Linked DNA regions of Paraneptunicella aestuarii. The protein of the gene in region 1 interacts with the protein of each later gene in a pairwise test. Links are inferred from orthologs where the notes say so. Each region holds a gene or a part of one and is shown in the gene's direction. Other genes may lie near its edges.

Evidence for each region.
Region 2: the proteins of holA (region 1) and dnaQ interact in binary tests that used the Escherichia coli proteins (3 or more experiments, as listed by UniProt). The link is inferred for Paraneptunicella aestuarii from one-to-one orthologs.

What each region holds. Positions count from the first base shown.
Region 1 is NZ_CP074570.1:1,453,203-1,456,685, reverse strand. The notes cover bases 1-2,963. They hold holA (DNA polymerase III subunit delta), read left to right. Parts: upstream 1-946; coding sequence 947-1,981; downstream 1,982-2,963. Other genes in these bases: rsfS (ribosome silencing factor), read left to right, coding at 2,738-2,963; nadD (nicotinate-nucleotide adenylyltransferase), read left to right, coding at 1,986-2,654; KIH87_RS06180 (LPS-assembly lipoprotein LptE), read left to right, coding at 365-934; leuS (leucine--tRNA ligase), read left to right, coding at 1-339. Outside these bases: more of rsfS, read left to right, coding at 2,964-3,055; 23S rRNA (pseudouridine(1915)-N(3))-methyltransferase RlmH, read left to right, coding at 3,125-3,483. UniProt on the Escherichia coli protein: Part of the beta sliding clamp loading complex, which hydrolyzes ATP to load the beta clamp onto primed DNA to form the DNA replication pre-initiation complex.
Region 2 is NZ_CP074570.1:2,816,850-2,822,558, reverse strand. Bases 2,805-5,709 are described here. They hold dnaQ (DNA polymerase III subunit epsilon), read left to right. Parts: upstream 2,805-3,846; coding sequence 3,847-4,572; downstream 4,573-5,709. Other genes in these bases: KIH87_RS10765 (TIGR03503 family protein), read left to right, coding at 4,574-5,709; rnhA (ribonuclease HI), read right to left, coding at 3,224-3,691; KIH87_RS10780 (NAD(P)H-quinone oxidoreductase), read left to right, coding at 2,805-3,194. In the rest of the region: ATP-dependent RNA helicase HrpA, read left to right, coding at 1-1,373; KIH87_RS10790 (PilZ domain-containing protein), read left to right, coding at 1,434-1,733; yccX (acylphosphatase), read left to right, coding at 1,918-2,226; more of KIH87_RS10780, read left to right, coding at 2,226-2,804. UniProt on the Escherichia coli protein: DNA polymerase III is a complex, multichain enzyme responsible for most of the replicative synthesis in bacteria. The epsilon subunit contain the editing function and is a proofreading 3'-5' exonuclease.

The sequences.
Region 1 (3,483 bases):
GCATTGGTACGTGAAGCCTTGGTCGCAATGGTGCGTATGCTTAACCCGATTACGCCTCATGCAAGCCATGCCTTGTGGGAAATATTACAGCAGGAAGAGAACGTTGAAGCTGGCTGGCCTGAACTGGATGAAAGCGCATTGGTTGAAGACGAAAAACTGATTGTCGTTCAGGTGAACGGCAAAGTACGCGCTAAAATGACAGTAGCTGCCGACGCCAAGCAAGACGATGTTCAAACATTAGCTATGCAGGAAGAAAACGTGAAGGCATTTGTTGAGGGTAACACCGTTCGCAAAGTTATTTACGTACCGGGCAAGCTGCTAAATATCGTTGCGAACTAATTCCAACGCAGGATCAGGACTCATAATGAAAACGACAGCCATGCGCCGTTTTTCAACCTTAAAACTGGTAGTAAGCACCTTGCTTATTACCAGCTTGCTGCATGGCTGCGGCTTTAAATTGCGCAACGATTATCAGCTTGCCAAAAGTGTCAGCCATATCCAGCTCACCAGTACAGAGCGCCATTCGCAATTGCAGAAAACTCTCGCTCAACGCCTGAAGTTTCTGGATGTGGAAGTGATCGAAGCACGTGAACAGTTCAACGAGAAAAACGCCACGCTCTATCTGCAACGCGAAAAGCTGGAGCGCAAATTATTGTCGTTGTTTCCCAGTGGTCAGGTGGCAGAATACGAATTGTTGTATCAGGTGAAATACCAATACATCAAAGGTTCTAAGCAAGAAAATGCAAAACCAGAATCTATCGAGTATGAATTTGTATTGTCTCGTGAATATCAGGACGACCCGGATCAGGTACTCGCTAAGTCACGCGAGTTGGATTTGATTCTGGACGAACTGAGACAACAAGCGGCTAACCGTATTATCCGCACGCTCAGTTTGCAGTCTGATACTCACCAAACAGCAATCACTAAACGGTAATCACTAAAGAACATGCAGGTTTACCCCAATCGTCTTGCCCAAACACTACAAAATGCGCTACCGCGTTTTATTATGGTGTTTGGCGATGAGCCACAGCAAAAGCTGGATGCCATCGAACAAGTTCGAGCTCAAGCAAAGCAACAAGGTTTTGACGAGCGCCAATCGCTGGTTGCCGACACTCAGTTTGAATGGTATTCGCTGATTGAAGCCAGTCAAAACATGTCACTGTTCTCTTCTCGTCAATATATTGAACTGGAAATACCCACCGGAAAGCCCGGAACAGAAGGCAGCAAAACCCTGCTGGACTTGGCAGCACAAGACAACCCTGACGTCATGGTTCTCATTCATGGAGCCAAAATAGGTAAAGAAGTCACGAACAGTAAATGGTTCAAACAGCTAGATCAGCAAGGCATTTACATCCCTTGTTATCCCTTGGAAGGCGACCGCTTAAGAAGCTGGATAATGGATGAAATGCGGCAACTGTCGTTACAAACCAATCCCGCCGTAGTGAACTTCTTTATTGATTACTTTGAAGGTAATCTGCTCGCCGCCAAACAAGAACTGCAAAAGCTGGCTCTGCTCTACCCCGACGGCAATATTGACATTAAACAGATAGAGAAAATTCTGGTTGAGCAATCCCGATTTAACGTATTTCAGCTAGCCGATGTACTGCTGGCTGGTGACGCGTCAAAAGCCGTGAAATTGCTTAACCGCTTGGAATCAGAAGGTATTGAACCCAATATCGTCCTGTGGGCTTTGGTGCGGGAATGGCAAACGCTATCCACCTTACAGTTTGCACAATCGCAACGTCAGCCCCTGGATAAACTCTGGGCACAACTGCGCATTTGGCAGAATCGTAAAAGCCTCTACATGAATGCCCTGAATCGACTCGGCAAGCCTCAGCTGGATGAACTACAGCACAAACTACAACAACTGGATATGGGACTAAAGCAGTCACAAATTACGCGCCCTTACGTTGAATTGTGCCATTTATGCCTGATGTTCATGCCGATGCAACTCTCTAATCTGCCCATGGATTTCAGTTAGCACTATGTCTGCTCACCCGGAGTTAGCGACAATGCAGCCCGTTATTGGTATTTATGGCGGTACATTCGATCCTATTCATTATGCCCATATATTCCCGGTGCAACAGGCGGCGCAACAAGTTGGTATTGAACAAGTCAAACTTATGCCTTGTCATATTCCACCACATAAGAATCAGCCCAACACCAAGCCCAGCGATCGTCTGGCAATGGTGAAACTGGTCAGTGAACATGTGACTATTTTCAGCGCAGATGACCGAGAGCTACGCCGCCATAAAGCTAGCTATACTATTGATACTCTGGAAGAAATGCGCAGCGAAAATCCCAATAGCCCAATCTGCTTTTTTATTGGCATGGATTCCTTAACCAGCTTTCATCAATGGCATCGCTGGCAAGATATTCTCGACTATTGTCATTTAGTAGTGTGTTGTCGTCCCGGCTATCATCAAGAACAGCAAACTGATATTGCAGATTTTCTGCAACAGCGTGAAACGGCTAAACCCCAGGATTTACATGACAAGTTAAATGGTCATGTGTTTTACGCTCAAACTGATGAAATCGACATTTCATCCACCATGATCCGGGAAAATTTACGTGTTGGCTTACCTGTAGATGAACTTTTACCTCCATACATACTTTCCTACATTCGCCAGCATCATTTATACTTAGCAGGTTAATCGCAAATTTTTGCAAACTTGAACATTAAACATAGAGCCAGCTCTAAATACAGACAATACCTATCCAGTTATGGGGAGAACCATTGGAACACGAAGAATTAAAGCAATTTGTCATCGACAAAATTGAAGATCTAAAAGGCAGAGACATCGTAGACCTTGACGTTAAAGGCAAATCCACCGTCACCGACACCATGTTGGTTTGTTCTGGCAACTCAAAACGCCATGTCGTCTCTATCGCACAAAATGTCGTACAAGAAAGCAAACAGGCAGGTAACCCACCTCTTAGCATTGAAGGCGAAGACATAGGTGAATGGGTGCTGGTTGATTTTGGTGATATCGTCGTGCATGTAATGCAAGATGAAACCCGCGACTTTTACCAGTTAGAAAAGCTTTGGGGCTAATGCACGGTTTTGAAACCAATCCATAGCCGCCCTACTCGCAGCCAGGTTTTAAACAAGGATACATAACCTATGCAAATACAGCTTGTTGCGGTAGGCAACAAAATGCCATCTTGGGTAACGCAAGGCTTTTTAGAATACGCGAACCGATTCCCCCCTGATACCAGCCTGGTACTCAAGGAGATAACGCCGGGTAAACGGGGAAAAAACGCCGACATTAAAAGAATCTTACAAAAAGAAGGGCAGCAAATTTTAGAAGCGATTCCGCAAGGAAATCGCATCGTCGCCCTGGAAGTAAACGGCAAGCCTTGGGACACTCACCAGCTTGCTGAACAGCTAACACGCTGGCAACACGATGGACGTAATGTTAGCCTGATGGTTGGCGGACCAGAAGGGCTTTCACCTGAATGCGTTGCTGCTGCCGAACAAAA
Region 2 (5,709 bases), 1.4 Mb from region 1 along the record:
GAGCCAGTGAAACCGGATACCCCGATTATTGGACTCAGGGTAATATCAGCTTGCCGTTAGATTATCAGTTTAACCCCGGTGCGATTGATGATGGTGTTAGCCTGTTAATTCCCTTACCAATATTAAATCAGGTTCACGATCAGGGATTTGACTGGTTGGTTCCTGGCTTGCGCCACGAATTAATTGTGTCTTTGATTAAATCTCTCCCTAAGCAATACCGACGCAATTTTGTACCTGCCCCCGATTATGCCAATGCGGTGCTCAATGATATTCATCCTGAGCAAGGTGAATTCTTAAGTGTGTTGTCTCAGAAGTTATTGCGCATGACAGGCGTTGAAATTGGATTAGAGCAATGGCAGTGGGATAACTTGCCAGTGCATTTGCATTTTAATTTCAAAGTGCTGGACAACAATCATCAGGTCATCAAGCAGGGGCGAAACTTGCTTGAATTGCAAACAGCGTTAAAAGATAAGTTTAAAGAAACCTTGGATAAAACGGTTCCTGACAGCATTGAACAAGATGATTTGAATGAATGGAATATTGGTGAATTACCTGAACAGTGGACGAGTAAAACAGCCGGCTTTGAATTAAAAAGCTACCCGGCATTAAGTCGAGAAGGCCAGCAGGTTAATGTCCGTTTGTTTCCCAATCAGGATGAAGCTGTGCGCGAACATAGAGTGGGATTGCGTTGTTTATTAATGAAGCAGTTGCCATCTCCTGTCGGCTATTTGCAGGATAAATTACCAAATAAGGCTAAACTTGGACTGTACTTCAATCCATTTGGACAAGTTAAAAAGTTGATCGATGACTGTATCGAAGCCGTGATTGATGAATATCTCATTGCTTCGGATAACAGTATCCGTAGCCAGGCTCAATTTGAGTTGCTGACAAAGACTATAGCTGGTGAGTTAAATGAACGAGTATTGGTCGTAGCCAGTGAAGTAGAGAAAGGATTAACCGAAGCTCATGCCATAAATAAGAAGTTAAAAGGCAAAGTGGGCTTTGAAATGGTGCAGGCATTCAATGATGTAAAGCAGCATTTGGCATCCTTGGTGTATCCAGGATTTGTCACTGATGTTGGTGTTCGTCGTTTGAAAGATTGGCGTCGATATATTCAGGGGTTATCGAAGCGACTGGAGAAATTACCCGTCGATCCAATCAAGGATAAGCAGCATCAATTGAGTATTGAAAAGGTAACCGCACGCTATCAGTCATTACTGAATACAATACCTAAAGGAAGGCCTGTAAGCGACGAGATTGCTGAGGTACGCTGGATGATTGAAGAATTACGAGTATCGCTTTTCGCTCAGCAATTAGGTACAAGTATGCCAATATCGGCGAAACGTATAGAAAACTATTTAGATAATCTATAGGGAATACGAAAAAGGGATGTGGATGTATTAGACTTGCATTAAACCAATAGAGGAATAATCATGCTGCAGTACGACGATAAACGCTCATTTTTCAGAATGATTATGAATTCACCTTGTGAATTGCGTGTACAAGGCCAAGATGTCTCAAACCCCATTTCTGCTGTATGTAAGGATATTAGTGCGGTGGGTATGTCTTTTGAGGTGGGTGAGTCTATCGCAATTGGTACAGAGTTAAGCGTTTCTATAGATTCTAATAGTGCCCAAATCGCGTCTTTATCGGCGGTTGTTAAGGTGGTTCGAGAGCAAAAATTATCTGATAGCACCTTTCTGGTTGGTGTTGAAATTGTCAATATGACCTAGAGTAAAAAACTCAAATCAAGATAAGGAAATCTTTTGAGGTGACAGTTTTGGCTATTAGTACCAAGCTATCTAAGAGCTATTCCGCTTCGTATAAAGCCGTTTGTCTTTAAACGGCTTCACTTCTTAATTCACTCGTATTTTTGTTTATAATCCTTTCTTCACAAATGGATCGCAGGCTATCTTAATGTCGATAACCAATAACGGTTTTATTATTCAAAAAGCCATTGTAACTGGAAAAGTGCAGGGTGTTTTCTATCGTGCCACAACTCGTCAACAAGCGCTGGAGTTGGGATTAACAGGTTACGCCAAGAACCTGCCCGATGGTTCTGTTGAGGTTATGGCTTGTGGCGTGGAGGCTCAAGTTCAATCTCTTATGGATTGGTTATGGCAAGGGCCAGACCGTTCAAGGGTAGACAGTGTTACGATGCTCTCTTCAGATAGCGCCTCAAATAGCGCTTCAACAAATACAGACAATGAATTTCAGGTGCTCTAATGCGTTATGTTTCTTACTCGGAAGATGGAACTCTTTCTCTTCAGGAAACCAATAAACCAGATATTCAGCCTCATCAGGTATTGGTGAAAGTGGCTTCATTTGGCGTTAATCGAGCCGATTTATTGCAGAAGCAGGGCAAATATCCGCCTCCTGCCGGAGCAAGTAACATTTTAGGGATGGAAGTTTCAGGTGTTATAGAAGAGCTGGGAGAGCAAGTCACTGGTTGGAAAATTGGCGATCCTGTTTGCGCCATGATTGCTGGTGGCGGCTATGCTGAATACGCAGCTGTTGATGTGGGCTTGCTAATACCTTGTCCTGCGACACTTACAATGGCGGAATCGGCGGCAATACCAGAAGTCTTCTTAACTGCCTTTCAAGCAATACACTGGATTGGAGAATTGCAATCTGGTCAGAACCTTCTTATTCATGCTGGTGCCAGTGGCGTTGGGCTTGCTGCGATCCAATTAGCAAAATTACACGGAGCAAAAGTGGCTGTCACCTGTTCCAGTGAGGCTAAAGGCGATTATTGCCAAGAATGGGGCGCGGATATTGCGATTAACTACAAGCAACAGGATTTCTATCAAGAGTTGAAGCTGGCTTGGGGTGGTGTGGATCTGGTTATTGATATGGTCGCGGGGGATTACACCAATAAAAACTTGAAATTGTTAAACATGGATGGCTGTATTATCGACTTGGCAATATTGGGAGGGCGTTTTGTTGAACAGTTCGATACGGCATTGTTATTGGGGAAAAGGGCAACACTGGTTGGAAGCACATTACGGAATCGCAGTGACAGTTATAAAGCGGATTTGGTGAGGGATTTTACCAAACAGTATTTATCCCGGTTCGAATCTGGTGAGTTAAAACCCGTTATCGATACGGAATTTGAAATTTCTGATATTGACATTGCCCATGAGCGTATGGCGAAAAACGACAGTATGGGCAAATTCATTATTAACTGGGAATAGTGCTGGTAAATGGAACTGAGAAGCCCACTCTAACTTTCTTGAATAAAGCCTGGGTCTTTAGGTAAATTGGATTGTGACGCCGCATCACGAGCAAGTTCATCACAGCGTTCATTTTCAGGATGACCTGAATGACCTTTTACCCAGTGCCAGTTGACTTTGTGCTTTGACACTTCGTGATCCAACGCTTGCCATAAATCCTGATTCTTAACCGGTTTCTTGTCAGCCGTTTTCCAGCCTCGTTTTTTCCAGTTATTAATCCATTGATTAATGCCATTTTTAACATATTGGCTGTCGGTGGTGAGTTCTACCTGACAAGCTTCTTTCAGTGATTCCAGCGCTTTAATGGCTGCTAACAACTCCATACGGTTGTTCGTTGTCAGATTAAAGCCGCCAGCTAGTTCTTTACGATACTTTTTGTAAACAAGGATTGCGCCATATCCGCCTGGCCCGGGATTTCCTAAACAGGAACCGTCTGTGTATATTTGAATGGTTTTCAAGGTTAACTGTAGTCTACTTGATTAATGGCGGTGTATGATAACTCAGATTATGCTTTCAGGCACAGAGCTTCATTTTTTGCGATGCTTCTTTTGAATAAGAAGCTGAATTGAAGAGCTTGAATAGCGCTAACACGAAGAGAGTTTGGAGAAAAACATTGAGGCAAGTTGTTCTTGATACCGAAACCACAGGTATCGATCCATTGCAGGGACACCGTATTATTGAAATCGGTTGTGTTGAAGTAATTAACCGTCGTCTGACCGGGAATCACTACCATCAATATATTAATCCTCAACGTGAAGTTGAACAGGAAGCCATTGAAGTTCACGGTATAACCAACCAATTCCTGGCTGACAAACCTATATTTGATGATGTTGTGCAAGGGTTTGTCGATTTCATCAGCGGTGCTCAACTGGTCATTCATAATGCTCCCTTCGACGTGGGCTTTATGAATCATGAATTCAAGAAAAGTCGCAAAAGCCCGGTAAAAACCACCGATGAAATTTGTACCGTGCTGGATACTCTGGTACTTGCCAGAACCATGCACCCGGGTCAGAAAAATAATCTTGATGCCTTGTGTAAGCGATATGGCGTAGATAACTCGCAACGTGAACTGCATGGCGCTTTGCTGGATGCCGAGATCCTGGCTGATGTTTATCTGATGATGACGGGGGGACAAACCAGCTTAAATTTATCGGGTAATAAACAAAATGACGGAGGCGCAGAAGTGATCCGAAGATTAACTTCTGATCGTAAACCGCTAAAGATTATCCACGCTTCCGCCGATGAATTGGAACAGCATGAAAGCCGTTTAGATATTGTCGCCAAAGAAGGCGGTAGTTGCCTGTGGCGAGAAATACAGGATCAAAAACTTCAGGGGTAAAATGAGCAGAGTAATTTATTTATTTGCGATATTGCTGACTTTGGGCGCGTTTGCCCAAGAGTCAGACCAGGAATATAACGCAAATAAACAAAAAACAGCGGTCGAACAGGTTGATACGACACCGTTGCGGGAAATCGGCAGCGAATACCACAATGGTATACGTTTGCTGCAAAACCGATTTCGTATTGACTATAAAGTGGATGAAATCACCATGGTGTTTTTCCGCAAGTTCGGCTCTGCTCCTATTGTGCTGGTTCGGCCTGATGGTTCTAAAATCTTTTTGTCTCAAGCCGAAGAGAATGATGTTGAATGGTATGACTCAACTACCTACGACATGATACGCATGAAAAATCCAACACCGGGGCCTTGGCAAGCGGTAGGGCAGATCTTGCCCGGTAGTCGCGTTATGGTGCTCAGTGATATTGAATTGCAGGCTGAACCACTGCCTACCGTTCTATTTTCGGGTGAGATTCTTAAGCAAACGGCCTATTTGACTAATGGCGGCAAGCCTATTGATTATGCTGAGTTTCGCGACGTCGTTAAGTTAAACATGGAATTTGTTAGTACCAATAACCCTAACTTTAATAATTTTGGTGCTCAAACTCAGACCATTGCCACCTTTGAAGATAATGGTAAAGGCATGGATGAACGTCCGTTGGACGGCACTTTTACCGGTCAGTTTAACTTGACCATACCTGCAGGCGAATGGAAACCCATTTTCACCGTATCGACTCCCATGTTTACTCGGGAGCAGGTCAGTGAACCTATCATTTTGCATGAAAATCCCATTAAAGTTGATGTCAAACTGGATGATACCGGCTCCGGTTATCATAAATTAATGGTGGATGCGGATCGGGAAATGGTAGATATGGGAAGTTTGTTGGTAGACGGAAAAATCCGATATCCCAATGGTGATGTGCAGAATTTTTCAATTACCCGGGTTTCAAACGATGTTCGCACCTATGATGTTGTTAATTTTGAGTACGGTATTTTTAGGGTCAAATTAACAGCCTATGGCAATACAATCGATGGACGCGACTTTATTTTAGATGTTCCTGAATTTACTTTCTTTGCAGAAGAACCTGAATTGCCTGCTGGTGCGCCTCCAAAACAGATTGAAAGTATTCCTGAAGATGC